2 regions of the Modestobacter sp. SYSU DS0657 genome follow, and region 2 is predicted to be linked to the other one. Evidence: predicted binding sites of a transcription regulator. Region 2 holds the regulator's gene; the other holds the start of a gene.
The links. Region 2 encodes LexA, which represses DNA repair genes until DNA is damaged. Its sites were predicted from a motif close to TCGAACANNTGTTCGA; they were not measured.

Region 1 (7,335 bases), on a different contig from region 2:
GGCGTCGCTCATCGTGGTCGCCGGGCGCGAGGACGTGGTGGAGGTGTCCGACCGGCTGCTGGTCGGGGCCCGCGGCACCGTGGGCCGCCGTTACACGGCCGTCGACACCGTCGACGGGGCGGCCGTCGTGCCGGCCCGCACGACGGAGGACGGGCCGAGCATCAGCGTCCGGGTCACGCGCGAGGGCCGGGTGGTGCTCCGCTCGGCCGTCGCCTGGCCCGGCGACCGGCCGGGCCGCACGGTCCCGCTGCCCGAGCTCACCCCGTTGCGTCCCACCGCCGGCCCGGCCGACGACCGGGTGGTCGCCGCGGCGCTGACCGGGGTGGCCGTGCCACTGGGCGTCGAGCCCGCTGAGCTGCAGCCGGAGCTGCTGTGGAACGGCGAGCTACCGCTCAGCACCGGCCCGGGGTCGGTGGTGGTGGTGCTGGCGCGCAGCCCGGGGGGCGCCCTGGTGGTCACCACCTGGGCCGGGGGCGGCGGCGGCGCGGTCACCTGCGGCACCCAGACCCCCGCCGGCAGCACCGACCCGGCCTCGCTGACCATCGCCCGGGTCTGCGACGTCGAACCGCCCGGGCTCCGCTGGTCCGACGGTGCCCGGTGGCTGGTCGTCACCGCGCCGGCCGCGGGGACCGTGGCGGAGGTGCTCGACGACCGCGAACGGGTGCTGGCGTCGCTCCCCCTCACCGGGGGCGGCGCCGTGACCGAGCTGCACGAGGGCGCCCGGTCGGTGCGGGTGCTCGACGGCACCGGCGAACCGATCGCCCAGACCCCCGTCGCGGCTTCGCCCACCCAGCCCTTCGGCGACTTCGGGTCCGGGCTGCAGCGCTGACCGCCCCCCGCTCAGCTCACACCCGGCACCGGCCCCCTGTGCGCTCCACCTTGCCGACGCGTAACGCCGGCGGCGGCTCGGGGAAACACGCCGTCCATACCTTCGCCAGGCACCCCGAGGCGCCCGTCGGGCGCCCGCACCGCCGCGAAGGAGCACCCGCCCCATGCCTCACTCCCCCAGGCAGCTGGTCGTCATCGGCGGCGGCATGGTCGCCCACCGGCTGGTGGAGGCGCTGGTCGACCGGGGCGGGGTCGCCGACGGCGGCTGGCAGGTGACCGTGCTCGCCGAGGAGCCCCGCGCTCCCTACGACCGGGTGGCGCTGACCTCCTACTTCTCCGGCCGGGACCCCGAGGACCTCTCCCTGGGCCAGCCGGAGCTGTGGGAGACGCCGGGGGTCACCCTGCGCCGCGGCGAGCAGGTCACCGCCGTGGACCGCGCGGCGCAGCGGGTCACCACCGCCTCGGGCCGGGAGCTGCCCTACGACGCGCTGGTGCTGGCCACCGGCTCCTCCCCCTTCGTGCCCCCGGTGGAGGGGCGCGACCTCACCGGCTGCTTCGTCTACAGGACCATCGACGACGTCGCCGCGCTGCGGCAGTACGTGACCGACCGGCAGCGGGAGCTGCCCCGCCCGGTCACCGGCGCCGTCGTCGGCGGCGGGCTGCTCGGCCTGGAGGCCGCCGGCGCGCTCACCGCGCTCGGCGTCGAGACCTCCGTGGTCGAGTTCGCGCCCCGGCTGATGCCGCTGCAGGTCGACGACGGCGGCGGCGAGGCGCTGGCCCGGCTGGTCGGCGCGCTCGGCGTGCGGATCCACGCCGGCACCGCGACGGCGAAGCTCACCGCGGGGCGCGACGGCCGGGTCGGCCGGATGCACGCCGCGGAGGGCTCGGCCACCGGGCTCGAGCAGCTGGACGTCGACGTCGTGGTGTTCGCCGCCGGCGTCCGCCCCCGCGACGAGCTGGCCCGCGCCGCCGGGCTGCCGGTGGGCCCCCGCGGTGGCGTGCTGGTCGACGCCAGCTGCCGCTCCGAGGACCCGACGGTGTACGCCATCGGTGAGGTCGCCGCGGTCGACGGACGCACCTACGGCCTGGTGGCGCCGGGCTACACGATGGCCGAGGTGGTCGCCGACCGGCTGCTCGGCGGTGCCGCGGAGTTCCCGGGCGCCGACCTCTCGACCAAGCTGAAGCTGCTCGGGGTCGACGTCGCCAGCTTCGGCGACGCGTTCGGCACCACGCCCGGGGCGCTGTCGGTCGTCTACGGCGACCCGGTCGCCGGGGTCTACAAGAAGCTGGTGCTCTCCGACGACGCCCGCACGCTGCTCGGCGGCATCCTGGTCGGCGACGCCACCGCCTACGCCGGGCTGCGCCCGATGGTCGGCCGCGAGCTGGGCGGCGACCCGGCGGCCTGGCTGCTGCCCGAGGGCGCCGAGGGCGGTCCGGCCTCGGCCGAGCTGCCCGACGACGCCGCGGTCTGCTCCTGCAACAACGTCACCGCAGGCACGATCCGGGACGCCGTGCGCTGCGAGGGCTGCACCGACCTGGGCGGGGTGAAGGCGTGCACGAAGGCGGGCACCAGCTGCGGCTCGTGCCTGCCGCTGGTGAAGAAGCTGGTGACCACCGAGCTCGAGGCCGCCGGCGTCACCGTCAGCTCCGCGTTGTGCGAGCACTTCGACGTGAGCCGCGCGCAGCTGTTCGACATCGTGCGGGTCACCGGGATCGCGAGCTTCAGCGAGCTGGTCGAGCGGCACGGCCGCGGCCGCGGGTGCGACATCTGCCGGCCGGTGGTCGCCTCGATCCTGGCCAGCCTGGACGGCCGGCACGTGCTGGACGGCGAGCGGGCGGCGCTGCAGGACACCAACGACCACGTGATGGCCAACATCCAGAAGGACGGCACGTACTCGGTGGTGCCGCGGGTGCCCGGCGGGGAGATCACGCCGGAGGGGCTGATCGCGATCGGCGAGGTGGCCCGGGACTTCGGGCTGTACACGAAGATCACCGGCGGGCAGCGGATCGACCTGTTCGGTGCGCGGATGGAGCTGCTGCCGGCGATCTGGCAGCGGCTGGTGGACGCCGGCTTCGAGTCCGGTCACGCCTACGGCAAGTCGCTGCGCACGGTGAAGTCCTGCGTGGGCTCGACCTGGTGCCGCTACGGCGTGCAGGACTCCGTCGGGCTCGCGGTCGCCCTGGAGCTGCGGTACCGAGGCCTGCGGTCCCCGCACAAGATCAAGCTCGGTGTCTCGGGGTGCGCCCGGGAGTGCGCGGAGGCGCGCGGCAAGGACGTCGGGGTGATCGCCACCGACAAGGGGTGGAACGTCTACGTCGGCGGCAACGGCGGGTTCACCCCGCGGCACGCGCAGCTGCTGGCCGAGGACCTGGACACCGAGACGCTGGTGCGCACCATCGACCGGTTCCTCGTCTACTACGTGCGCACCGCCGACCGGCTGCAGCGCACCGCGCCCTGGCTGGAGGAGATCGAGGGCGGGCTGGAGCACGTGCGCGCCGTGGTGCTGGAGGACTCCCTCGGGATCGCCGCCGACCTCGACGCCGCGATGGCCGCGCACGTGGACGGATACACCGACGAGTGGCGGGCGACGCTGGAGGACCCGGAGAAGCTGCGCCGGTTCGCCGCGTTCGTCAACGCACCCGACTCCCCCGACCCGTCGCTGGCCTACGTGGTCGAGCGCGGGCAGCCGCGGCCGGTGACCGATGCCGACCGTGCCGATGCCGACCGACCCGGTGCCGTGCTCGTCGCCGGCCCCCGCCTGGAGGTGTTCTCCCGATGACCGCGAGCCTCGAGCGTCCCGTTGCGGCCACGACCGCCACTGCGACTGCGACTGCGACCGGCTGGACGACCGTTTGCGCGTTCGACGACCTGCTCCCCGAGCGCGGGGTCGCGGCCCTGGTCGACGGTGTGCAGGTGGCCGTCTTCCGGCTGTTCGACGGCAGCCTGCACGCGATCGGCCACCGGGATCCGTTCAGCGGCGCGCACGTGCTGGCCCGCGGCCTCGTGGGCACCCGCAGCGACGCCCCGACGGTCGCCTCGCCGATGTACAAGCAGGTGTTCGACCTGCGCACCGGGCAGTGCCTGGACGACCCTGCGGTGTCCGTCCCGGTCTACCCGGTGCGGCGGCGGGAGGACCTCGTCGAGGTCGCCGTCGCCTGAGCCACCCGCCGGCTGCACCGCCCGCGTGCCCGTCCAACGCATCCCCACGCGGTCCGAGCCCCCAGCCCCGTCCAAAGCCTCCCCGCCCCCCTTGTGTCGACGGGGAGACATGTCCACGGGGAGACATGTCCACGGGGAGACATGTCGACGGGGAGACGTGCCGTCACCACGACGTGCTTGCACGTCATCAGATCGGCATGTCGGCACGGCGACGTCTCCAGGTGTCGACTCAGAAGGGCGGCGGATCCTGGGCCAGTGGGGGTCCGGGTTCCGCCGGTGGTGGTCCGGTGACCGACCCGGTTGATGGCGGCTCGGGTTCCGGTGGTCGGAGGCCCGGTGGTCGGGTGGTGCGGGCGACCCCGCTCGGGGTGGTCACCTGCAACGTGCCGTCGGGGGTCATCCGGAACTGCCAGCCGGAGGCGTGGGTCTTGAGCCGGTGGTGGGAGCGGCACAGGCAGCAGAGGTTGGTGCAGTCGGTGGCCCCGCCGCAGGCGTGGGTGATCACGTGGTCGAGGTCGGCCCAGCCCACGCGTTGGCCGCAGTTGGGGAACCGGCAACGCCGGTCGCGGGTGGTGACGAACACCCGCTGCCGCTCGGTCGGCCGGTACCGGTCGGTGGGTGGTGGCGGACCCAGCAGCGGGCAGGAGCACGGTGCGCTGCCATCGCCATCGCCATCGCCATCGCCATCGCCCTCGCCATCGCCCTCGCCATCGCCATCGCGGCCGGCCTCCCCGGGGTCGGGGTGCTTCGGGCAGCCGCGTCTGGCCAGCCGGGTGAGTTCGGCGGGGGTGAGCGTGGCCAGCAGCTCCCCGTCCGGACCGGTGACCGCGAAGGTGAGCGTGCCGCCGTCGGGGGCGGTCAGGCCGAGGGCGCCGACTCGGGTGAGCAGGTCGCGCAGGTGGGCGGCGGTGATCGGCAGTCCGTTCACCTCACCTGGCTCGGTGCTGCCGCCCTCCAACGCCGCCAGCGCCGCGGTGACGGTCAGGTTCGCCGCCACGGCCGGGAGGCCGTGGTCGGCGGGCCGGCGGATCAGGGCCGACAGCACCTGGGTGCGCAGCTGGCCGATGGGCCGGTCGTCCCCGTCGGCCTCGAGCATCCGCGCGAGCTGGTCGAGCAGGTCATGGCACTCGGCGGCCTCGTCGGCGGGCAGGTCCGCGGCCAGCACCGACCGTCCATCCGACGATGACGGGTACAGGTGCACGTCGGCGGTCTTCTCCGCCTCGCCCCGGGCCTCGTCGGCGGCGGCGTCGAAGCGCAGCATCAGCTCGGTGGCGCGCTTCCCCAGCCCGGTGACCGACAGGTCGGTCGCCTCCCCGAGGAGCTGCTCCTCGACGCGGGCGGCGACGTCGGCGTTGGTGTGCTGCAGCGCGTCGGCCAGCTGCTGCACGCGGCGCTCGTCCAGCGTCCCGGCCTTGAGCGCGGCGAAGGTCGCCGGGAGCTTCCGCTGCCAGGTCAACGCCCGCGTGAGCCGGTTCGCGGCAGTGGGGCGGCCGACGTTGAGCACCGTGGCCAGCTCCGCGGTGAAGAACTCACTGATCTCACCCTCGGCCGGCTGCCGAGTCCAGCCTGCCCGCCGCGCACCCGGGTGATCCGGCGCCGGATCATCCGAGGCCGGCCGCTGCCCGGCCAGCGCCAGGATCAGCTCCGCCTCGTAGGCGGCGTCCCGGGCGCGGCGCTGCTGCACCCGCTGCAGCTCGTCGGCCAGCTCGTCATCGGTCAGCCAGGGAGCGGGCAACCGCGAAGGCTCGACCGGGTGATCGAGCACCCAGTCGACGACCAGCCCCTCGATCGTGCTCGACCCCGACCTCCGCGACATGACCCGAACATACGTACGAAGTACGACAGTTTCGCCGGCAGATCAGAGCGGCAGCCTCGTGGCTGAGCCGATGCACACCAGGCTCGGGAGCGAACAACGGCCAGTCCGGTCACCAGCCGAGCCAGTCGACCGCCTCCCGCGCGATGTCCGGGGGCACCGTGTGCGGTCCGTCGAACTCCCGGTAGGTGACGTCGTACCCGTCGTCCCGCAGGTCCGGGACGAGGTCCCGGCTGGTCCGGGCGATCGGGAGCACCTCGTCGGCGGTGCCGTGCGAGACGAACACCGCCGGCTGCCCGGAGCGGGGACCGCTCGGTACGAAACCGGGCGAGAAGGCGAGGACGTGGCCGAACAGCTCCCCGTTGGCCAGGCCCAGCCCGAGCGCGTAGCTGGCGCCGTCGGAGAACCCGGCGACCGCGACCCGCTCGGGATCGACGGGCAGCAGCGAGAAGACCTCGCCCAGGGCCCGGTCGATGACGGCGACGTCGGCCCCGTACCCGCCACGGACTGCGTCCCAGGTGGAGCCGCGCGAGGCCGGGGCCAGCAGCACCAGGCCGCGCTCGTCGGCCAGCCCCTGGAGCAGGCCGATGCCGCCCGCGGCGTCGCCGCCCGCGCCGTGCAGCGAGACCACCAGCGGTGCCGGCCGCTGCGGGTCCAGCTCGGGTGGCACGTGCAGCAGCGCGTCGCGGTCTCGCTCCAGGCCCAGCGGGCGGGTGCCGTCCGACGCCGGGCCGGCCGACGGCTCCCCCGGCCGCGCGGTCAGGGTCGCCGCGTCGTCGTCCCCACCGCCGCCGCCCCGCGAGGTGACCACCTGCCCACCGCAGCCGGCGAGCACGAGCCCACCGGCCAGGGCGAGCACCTGCCTGCGGGAGACCTCGCCCGGGCTGCGGCTCATGCGCGGTCGAGCAGCCGTCCGACGGCCTCGGCGACGACGTCGGGACGGTCGGCGGGCACGAAGTGGCTCGCGCCGTCCACCCAGGTGAGCCGGGCGTCGGGCAGGTCGTCGGCCAGCCGCTGCCCGTAGCGGGGCTTCATCTGGTGGTCCAGCCGGCCCCACACCACCTCGGCGGGCACGGTGAGCCGCGGCAGGAAGGGCGCCACCGTCTGGGTGTAGACCGAGTCCAGCGACCGCAGGTGCCGGGCCAGCAGCCGCGGGCCACCGGGGCGCGCCCATGGGGCCACGAAGCGGTCGATGAACACCCCGGCGCGGTCCTGGTCGGCGAACAACGTCCGCAGCGCCGGGCGCAGCGCTGCGGCCACGGCCGGGGGCGGCAGCTGCCGCACCAGCGGCCAGGCGGCCTTCATCGCGCGCACCAGCGGCACCGGCCACCCGTCGTAGCTCACGCCGTCGACGACGCCCAGCCCGGCGACCCGGTCGGGCGCGATGGTGGTGAGGATCTGGGCCACGCCGCCGCCCAGGTCGTGCCCGACGACGACCACCCGGTCCAGCTCCAGGGCGTCGAGCAGCCCCAGCAGCAGCGACGCCTGGGTGGCCAGGTCCACCGGGTGCCCGTCCGGGGCCACCGACTCGCCG
Region 2 (7,335 bases):
CCAGCTGCCGGTAGGCCCGGGTGGTCTCCCCGATCGGGTCGGTCGGGAAGTCGGCGAAGCAGATCGAGATGTCCATCGCGGTGATGATCAGCTCGACGGCCTTGACGAAGTTCTTCGAGTCGAACGTGCCGTCGTCCTTGAGGAACTTCATGAGGTTCAGCGACGCCAGGTTGCACGAGCTGTTGTCCAGGCTCATGTACTCCGAGCAGGGGTTGGACGCGTTGATCCGCCCGGTCTCCGGGTTGGTGTGCCAGTCGTTGATCGTGTCGTCGTACTGGATGCCCGGGTCGGCGCACTCCCAGGCCGCCTGGGTGACCTTGCCGAACAGCTCGCGGGCGTCGACGGTCTCGATCACCGAGCCGTCGGAGCGGGCCCGCAGGCCGAATTCGGTGCCCTCCTCGACCGCGCGCATGAACTCGTCGTTGACCCGGACCGAGTTGTTGGCGTTCTGGTACTGGACGCTGGTGATGTCCTTGCCGCCGAGGTCCATGTCGTACCCGGCGTCGCGCAGCGCGCGGATCTTGTCCTCCTCGCGCGCCTTGGTCTCGATGAACTCCTCGATGTCGGGGTGGTCGATGTCGAGGACGACCATCTTCGCCGCGCGGCGGGTGGCGCCACCGGACTTGATGGTGCCCGCCGAGGCGTCGGCACCGCGCATGAAGGAGACCGGGCCGGAGGCGGTGCCACCGGAGGAGAGCAGCTCCTTGGAGGAGCGGATCCGGGAGAGGTTCAGGCCGGCACCGGAGCCGCCCTTGAAGATCAGGCCCTCCTCGCGGTACCAGTTCAGGATCGAGTCCATCGTGTCGTCGACCGCGAGGATGAAGCAGGCGCTGACCTGCTGCGGCGAGGCGGTGCCGACGTTGAACCAGACGGGCGAGTTGAAGCTGAAGACCTGGTGCAGCAGCATCCAGGTGAGCTCGTGCTCGAAGATCTCGGCGTCGCCCTCGGAGGCGAAGTAGTCGTGCTCGCGGCCGGCTGCACCGTAGGTGAGCACGACGCGGTCGATCAGCTGGCGGAGGCTCGTCTCGCGCTGGGGGCTGCCGACCGCGCCACGGAAGTACTTGGTGGTGACGATGTTGGTGGCGTTGATGCTCCACTCGGCCGGGAACTCGACGCCGCGCTGCTCGAAGTTGATCGAGCCGTCCCGCCAGTTGGTCATGACGACGTCGCGGCGCTCCCAGACCACCTCGTCGTAGGGGTGCACACCGGCAGTGGTGAAGACGCGCTTGACCTTCAGGCCCTTGCCCCGGGTGGGCGCCTTCGGGCTGCGACGGGTCCGGGTGGTGGCGAGGCGGTCGGCTGTCTCGGTCATCGTGCGAGGGCTCCCTGGTGTTCGTGCTCTGGCGTCGAGCTGAGCGGCGGTGCGGGCGGAGCGGCTGGGGAAGCCGGCGGGTGCCGGAGCCGGGTGGTGCGGTGCGGTCTCCTCGTCGAGACCTGTGTAGTCGGGGGGTGTGACAGTTCGGGGCGGCGCCCTCAGGACCCGGCGGCCGCGCCTGGCGGCCCGTCCTCGGTGGCAGGTGCCCCACCGGCTCGGGCGCGCACGGCGGCCCGCAGCTCGGCGATCTCCTTCTCGAAGTCCGCAGCGGAGCTGAAGCTCCGGTAGACGCTGGCGAAGCGGAGGTAGGCGACCTCGTCCAGGTCGCGCAGCGGGCCCAGGATCGCCAGACCGACCTCGTGGCTGGGGATCTCGGCACACCCGGTGGCGCGGACGGCGTCCTCGACCTGCTGGGCCAGCAGCGCGAGCTGGTGCTCGTCGACCGGACGGCCCTGGCAGGCGCGGCGGACACCGGCGACCACCTTCGCGCGGGTGAACGGCTCGCTCACGCCGCTGCGCTTCACGACGGCGAGGACCGCCTCCTCGACGGTGGTGAACCGCCGCCCGCAGCCGGGGCACGAACGCCGCCGCCGGGTGGTCGCGCCCTCGTCGGTCTCGCGCGAGTCGATGACGCGACTGTCGGGGTTGTGGCAGAAGGGGCAACGCACTGCCGGTCCACCTCCTCCCGAGGTGTCGCGACCGGGATCACCGCGGTGCTGTGACACCGTGGGACACCGGCCCGTGGACCGCTCCTGTGGACTGCTCCGGGGACATCCGGTGGATGGCCCGGGGAGAACGTGTGGAGCGGCTGTGGACGACTTACATCCGTGTAAGCACTAGATGTTGTGGTGGAACCGTACGGCCACCCCTACAGGTGTGCAAGCCCTGTCGTGCGTGTCGTGTTCCGCAGCTGACCCGCCCGCCGCTCGCGCACCCATCCGTCACAGCCCGGGCCCCGGCGACGGGCCCGCCGCACCTCATCAGGGCAGCTCGAGCACCTGACCGGGCTGCAGCACGACGTCCTGGAGGTCGTTGCGATCGAGGATCGCGTCGACCACCGCGCGCCGGTCCTCGTCCGGCGCCAGGTCGCCGGCGATCGACCAGAGCGTGTCGCCGGGCTGGACCACCACCGTGCCGGCGCCGGCCAACTGCAGCGCGGGCTCCCCGTCGGCGACCACCGCGAGCGTGCCCACCGCCACCCCCAGGCCGACCGCCACCGACAGCGCCGCCACCGCGCGCCGGCCGCGGCGGGTGAGTCGCAGCGGCAGCTCCGCCCACTCCCCGGCCGACGGGCACGGAGCGACGGCTCGGGGCGGGCCGCAGTCGCCACCGCGGACGGGCCGCGCGACCGCGCCCCCCGGTGAGGACATCGGCCGCCCACCAGGACGCACCTGCGAGCGGCGGGCCGGGCGGGGCCCGACCCGGCCAGCGGACCCCGCCCGGGCGGTCGGCGCCGGCGAGACCAGCCGGAGCGGCGGGCGGAGCGGGGCGACGGTGGTGTCCGGGTACTCGGCGATGACCATCGGTGCACTCCTCACAGCAGGCACCCTCGGGTGCGACCTCGAACGCCTGTTCGATTCGAACGTCTGTGCGATGTCTACCGCACGGCACCGACAGGAGTGCACCGACACGGCGCGTGTTCGAACACGTGTTTGAACACCCGCCGTCGAGCCGCTACCGTGCGCAGGGAGACCACGACGGCGTCCCACCCCGCCCCGGCAGGCGGGATGCCACCGGGCAGCTGCGCGCGCAGCCGGACGAGGAGGACACATGGCGGTCGACGGCCGGACGGCGGACGAGCGCAAGGGGTCGAGCCGACGCAGGCGCCCGGCCGGGCAGGCGGCGGAGCCCGCAGCGGACACCGGGGGTGCGGCCGTGCGCGAGTTCCCCGACCGCGGCGAGGCCGGCGACGGGCTCACCCAGCGCCAGCGCCGGGTGCTGGAGGTCATCCGCGACTCCATCGAACGCCGGGGCTACCCGCCCTCGGTCCGCGAGATCGGCGAGGCCGTCGGCCTCTCCTCCGCCTCCTCGGTCGCCCACCAGCTCTCGGTGCTCCAGCGCAAGGGCTGGCTGCGCCGCGACCCCAACCGGCCGCGCGCACTGGACGTCCGGCTGCCGGGCGAGCAGGGCGTGACCGCCGGTGCCGACGCCTCGGCGGATGTGCTCGCCGCCGCCGGTGCGGGCAGTGGCGTCGACGAGGCGGGCGCCCCGGCACCCACCTACGTGCCCTTGGTGGGCCGCATCGCCGCCGGTGGCCCGGTGCTGGCGGAGCAGGCCGTCGAAGACGTCTTCCCGCTGCCGCGCGAACTGGTCGGCGAGGGCACGCTGTTCATGCTCAAGGTGACCGGTGACTCGATGGTCGAGGCCGCGATCTGCGACGGCGACTGGGTGGTGGTCCGCCAGCAGCCCACCGCCGAGAACGGCGAGATCGTCGCGGCGATGATCGACGGCGAGGCGACCGTGAAGACCTACAAGCGCCGCGACGGGCACGTGTGGCTGCTGCCGCACAACCCGGCCTACGCGCCGATCCCCGGCGACGACGCCACCGTCCTCGGCCGGGTCGTGACCGTGCTGCGCCGGGTCTGACGCCACCGTCGGCCGCCGGCCGGGTCATTCCCGCCGGCGGCCGGTCACTCCCGCCGGCGGCGGATCTTCCCGCCGATCCAGACGAACACGGTAGCCACCCCGGCCGCGATGATGCCGGCCGTCACCGGGGCGACGCCGGGAGCCGCGGTCACCAGCTCCCCGGTCGGTCCCGCACTGGGAGCCGGATCGATCGGGGTGCTCGTAGCCTGCTCAGCCGGCACCGGAACCAGGGTCACCGGCGCCGGCAGCCCCTCGCTGGTGACCAGCAGGTCGCGGTTGTTCGCCGCGAAGGTGATCGCCTCACCCTGCGGCGAGTCGGGGAGGGCGATCCGGCCCGGCGCGCCGGACAGCGCGCCGGGCACGTCGGAACCGGTCAGCGTCCAGACGTAGGCGTCGGTGTAGGTGCGCAGGGCGATGCGCTGCCCGTCCGCCGACACCGCGCCCCCGGTCACCAGCAGCTGCCCCGCGCGGCCGACCGGCCCGCCCGGCGTGCCGGTCAGGGTGAGGCCCAGCCCGACCACCCGGGTCATCGGCACCGTGGCCCCGTCGGCCAGCGGCGCATCCGGGCGGTACACGCCGGAGGCGCCGAGCACCTCCTTGGTCACCAGGTACGGCGTGCCGTCAGGCGCCAGCAGCAGTGCCTCGGCGTCGTGCGCCCCGTCCGGGTAGGTGAGCCGGGTGAGCGTGGTGCTGCCGTCGGGGCGCAGCCCGATCAGCGCGACGGTCTCCCGGGCGGCGTTGTTGTCCCCGATGTCGGCCAGCCAGACCGTGCCGTCCGCGGCCAGGGCGAGGTCCTCGGGGTCGTACGGGTCGACGCTCCCCGACCGCACCTCCGCGACGGCGCAGGAGGTGTCGAGGACGTAGACCTCCGCCCGGTCACCACCGTCGTTCATCGCCAGGAGCGTCTCCCCGGCGCTGGCCAGGCCGGAGATCTCCGGCAGCCGCGGGTCGGTGATGGTGCAGCGCGTGCTCGGCGCGGCTTCCTCGGCGAGCGCCGCCGATGGCGGCAGGACCGCGAGCAGGACCGCCGCGGGCAGGGCGAGGAGCGCCCCGTCCGCCAGGCAACGGCGGCCGGCGCGGCTACGCGTGCGGCCGGCCCACTCTGGCACGGACCCAGCGTGACACCACGACTGCGTCGAGTGCGTGAACCACGCCCAAGAGCACGATGCCGACGGCCGCTCCCACCACTGCATCGGTGACCCAGTGGAAGTTCAGCGCCACCATGGCCACTCCGGTGGCCACCGGCCCCAGCACGCTGAGCAGCCAGGCCGCCCGCTGCAGGCGGGGCTGCAGGCCGTACTGGACCACCTGCCAGCGGGCCACGCCCCACATCAGCACGGCGTTCGCCACGTGCCCGGACGGGAAGCTCTCCCCGCCCCGGTGGAAGTACGAGCCCGGATAGGCCGGGGCGGTGCGGCCGGTGCCCCACTTGAAGGCGTAGACCGCTGCCGTCAGCAGCGCGAGGGCCAGCAGCACGCGCACCAGCGGGGCCACCGTGCGCTGCCGCCAGAAGAGCCAGCCGACCAGACCGAACAGGACCAGCAGGATGGTGACCCGTCCGCCGGTCTGGGTGAACGCCCACACCGGCCAGTAGGCGGCGGAGTCGCGCAGCCCCCAGGAGCCGACCTGCTCGGAGACCGCCACGTCGAGCCGTTCCAGCCGGCCACCGGCGAGGAGGTCCACGGTGATGCCGGCCGCGACGAGCGCGGAGACCAGCGCCAGCCACCAGGGGGGCCGGCCGATGCTGACCACCCGCGGGGCTCGGGACGCGGGGTCACCGGCGGCGCTGCCGCTCACGCGCACCGCTCCGCTCGCCACGACGTCACGGTACCGGCACCGTGACCTCTCCGTGACCATCTCGGGACAGCACTGCGCGGCGCGACCGGACGAGGTCGCGCCGCGCAGTGGTCGAGCTGGCCACCGGCCCCGGCCGGCGAGTCCGCCGCCCGGGCACCCAGGCGGACGGCGCCACCGGCCGGGCGGTCAGGCGCCGGCGACGGGAGTGGTGAACTCGTCGAGCGCCGCGGCCAGGCCGTCGTCGACCCGTGCGCTGAGCCGGGTGCCGTCGGCCTCGTGCCGCTCCTCGAGCACCTCGCCGTCCCGGTGCACCCGGGCGACCAGGTCACCCCGGTCGTAGGGCAGAAGGACGTCGACGTCGACGTGCGGGTGCGGCAGCCGGGCGGCGACGACGTCGCGCAGCGCCTCGATCCCCTCACCGGTGCGCGCGGATACCCAGGCCGCCCCGGGCAGGGCCTGGCGCAGCGTGAGGACGTCCTCCTCGCTCATCGCGTCGACCTTGTTCACGACGATGAGCTCGGGCACCGCCGAGGCGTCGATCTCGGAGAGCACGGTGTGCACCGCGTTGATCTGCCCGATCGGGTCGGGGTCGGAGCCGTCGACGACGTGCAGCAGCAGGTCGGCGCCGGCCACCTCCTCCAGCGTCGAACGGAACGCGTCGACGAGCTGGTGCGGCAGGTGCCGAACGAACCCCACGGTGTCGGTGAGGGTGTACTCGCGCCCCTCCGGCGTCTGCGCGCGGCGGACCGTCGGGTCCAGCGTCGCGAACAGCGCGTCCTGCACCAGCACCCCGGCGTCGGTGAGCCGGTTGAGCAGGCTGGACTTGCCGGCGTTGGTGTACCCGGCGATCGCCACGCTCGGGACGGCGTTGCGCGACCGGCTCGAGCGCTGGGTCGCGCGCGCCGTCGCCATGCCGGCGATCTCCTTGCGCAGCTTGCTCACCCGCGCGCGGATCCGACGGCGGTCGGTCTCGATCTTCGTCTCACCGGGACCACGGGTACCGATGCCGCCACCGCCGGCGACGCGGCCACCGGCCTGCCGGCTCATCGACTCACCCCAGCCGCGCAGCCGCGGGATCATGTACTGCATCTGGGCGAGCTCGACCTGTGCCTTGCCCTCCCGGCTGGTGGCGTGCTGGGCGAAGATGTCCAGGATCAGCGCGGTCCGGTCGACCACCTTGACCTTGAGCACCTTCTCCAGCTGGTTGAGCTGGCCGGGGGTGAGCTCGCCGTCGAACACCACGGTGTCGGCGCCGGTGGCGGCGACGATGTCGCGGATCTCGGTGGCCTTGCCCGAGCCGACGTAGGTGGCCGGGTCGGGCTTGTCGCGGCGCTGGACCAGGGCCTCCAGCACCTCGGAGCCGGCCGTCTCGGCCAGCGCGGCGAGCTCGGCCAGCGAGCGCTGCGCGTCGACCGCGGTGCCCTCGGTCCAGACGCCCACCAGCACGACGCGCTCCAGGCGCAGCTGGCGGTACTCGACCTCGGTGACGTCGGTGAGCTCGGTGGAGAGACCGGCCACCCGCCGCAGGGCGCCGCGCTCCTCGAGCGCGTAGGAGCCGGTGGTGTCGTCCGGCTCGTCCCAGGCCCCGGCCGGTGCCGGGCGGGTGGTGGCGGGAGCGGTCGGAGCGCGGTCCTCGG

Region 1: a site for LexA is predicted at 5,808-5,823, ahead of ACI79A_RS07055 (DUF222 domain-containing protein). Genes of this name have one in related genera too.

What each region holds. Positions count from the first base shown of each region.
Region 1 is NZ_JBJHAG010000007.1:134,580-141,914, forward strand. It holds gene ACI79A_RS07040 (sigma factor-like helix-turn-helix DNA-binding protein) at 1-829, shown strand, start outside; gene nirB (nitrite reductase large subunit NirB) at 993-3,608, shown strand; gene nirD (nitrite reductase small subunit NirD) at 3,605-3,988, shown strand; gene ACI79A_RS07055 (DUF222 domain-containing protein) at 4,218-5,804, opposite strand; gene ACI79A_RS07060 (alpha/beta hydrolase) at 5,914-6,696, opposite strand; gene ACI79A_RS07065 (alpha/beta fold hydrolase) at 6,693-7,335, opposite strand, start outside.
Region 2 is NZ_JBJHAG010000009.1:13,636-20,970, reverse strand. It holds gene ACI79A_RS07800 (vitamin B12-dependent ribonucleotide reductase) at 1-1,312, opposite strand, end outside; gene nrdR (transcriptional regulator NrdR) at 1,474-1,983, opposite strand; gene ACI79A_RS07790 (LysM peptidoglycan-binding domain-containing protein) at 2,296-2,838, opposite strand; gene lexA (transcriptional repressor LexA) at 3,086-3,901, shown strand; gene ACI79A_RS07780 (hypothetical protein) at 3,946-5,010, opposite strand; gene ACI79A_RS07775 (phosphatase PAP2 family protein) at 4,982-5,719, opposite strand; gene hflX (GTPase HflX) at 5,885-7,335, opposite strand, start outside.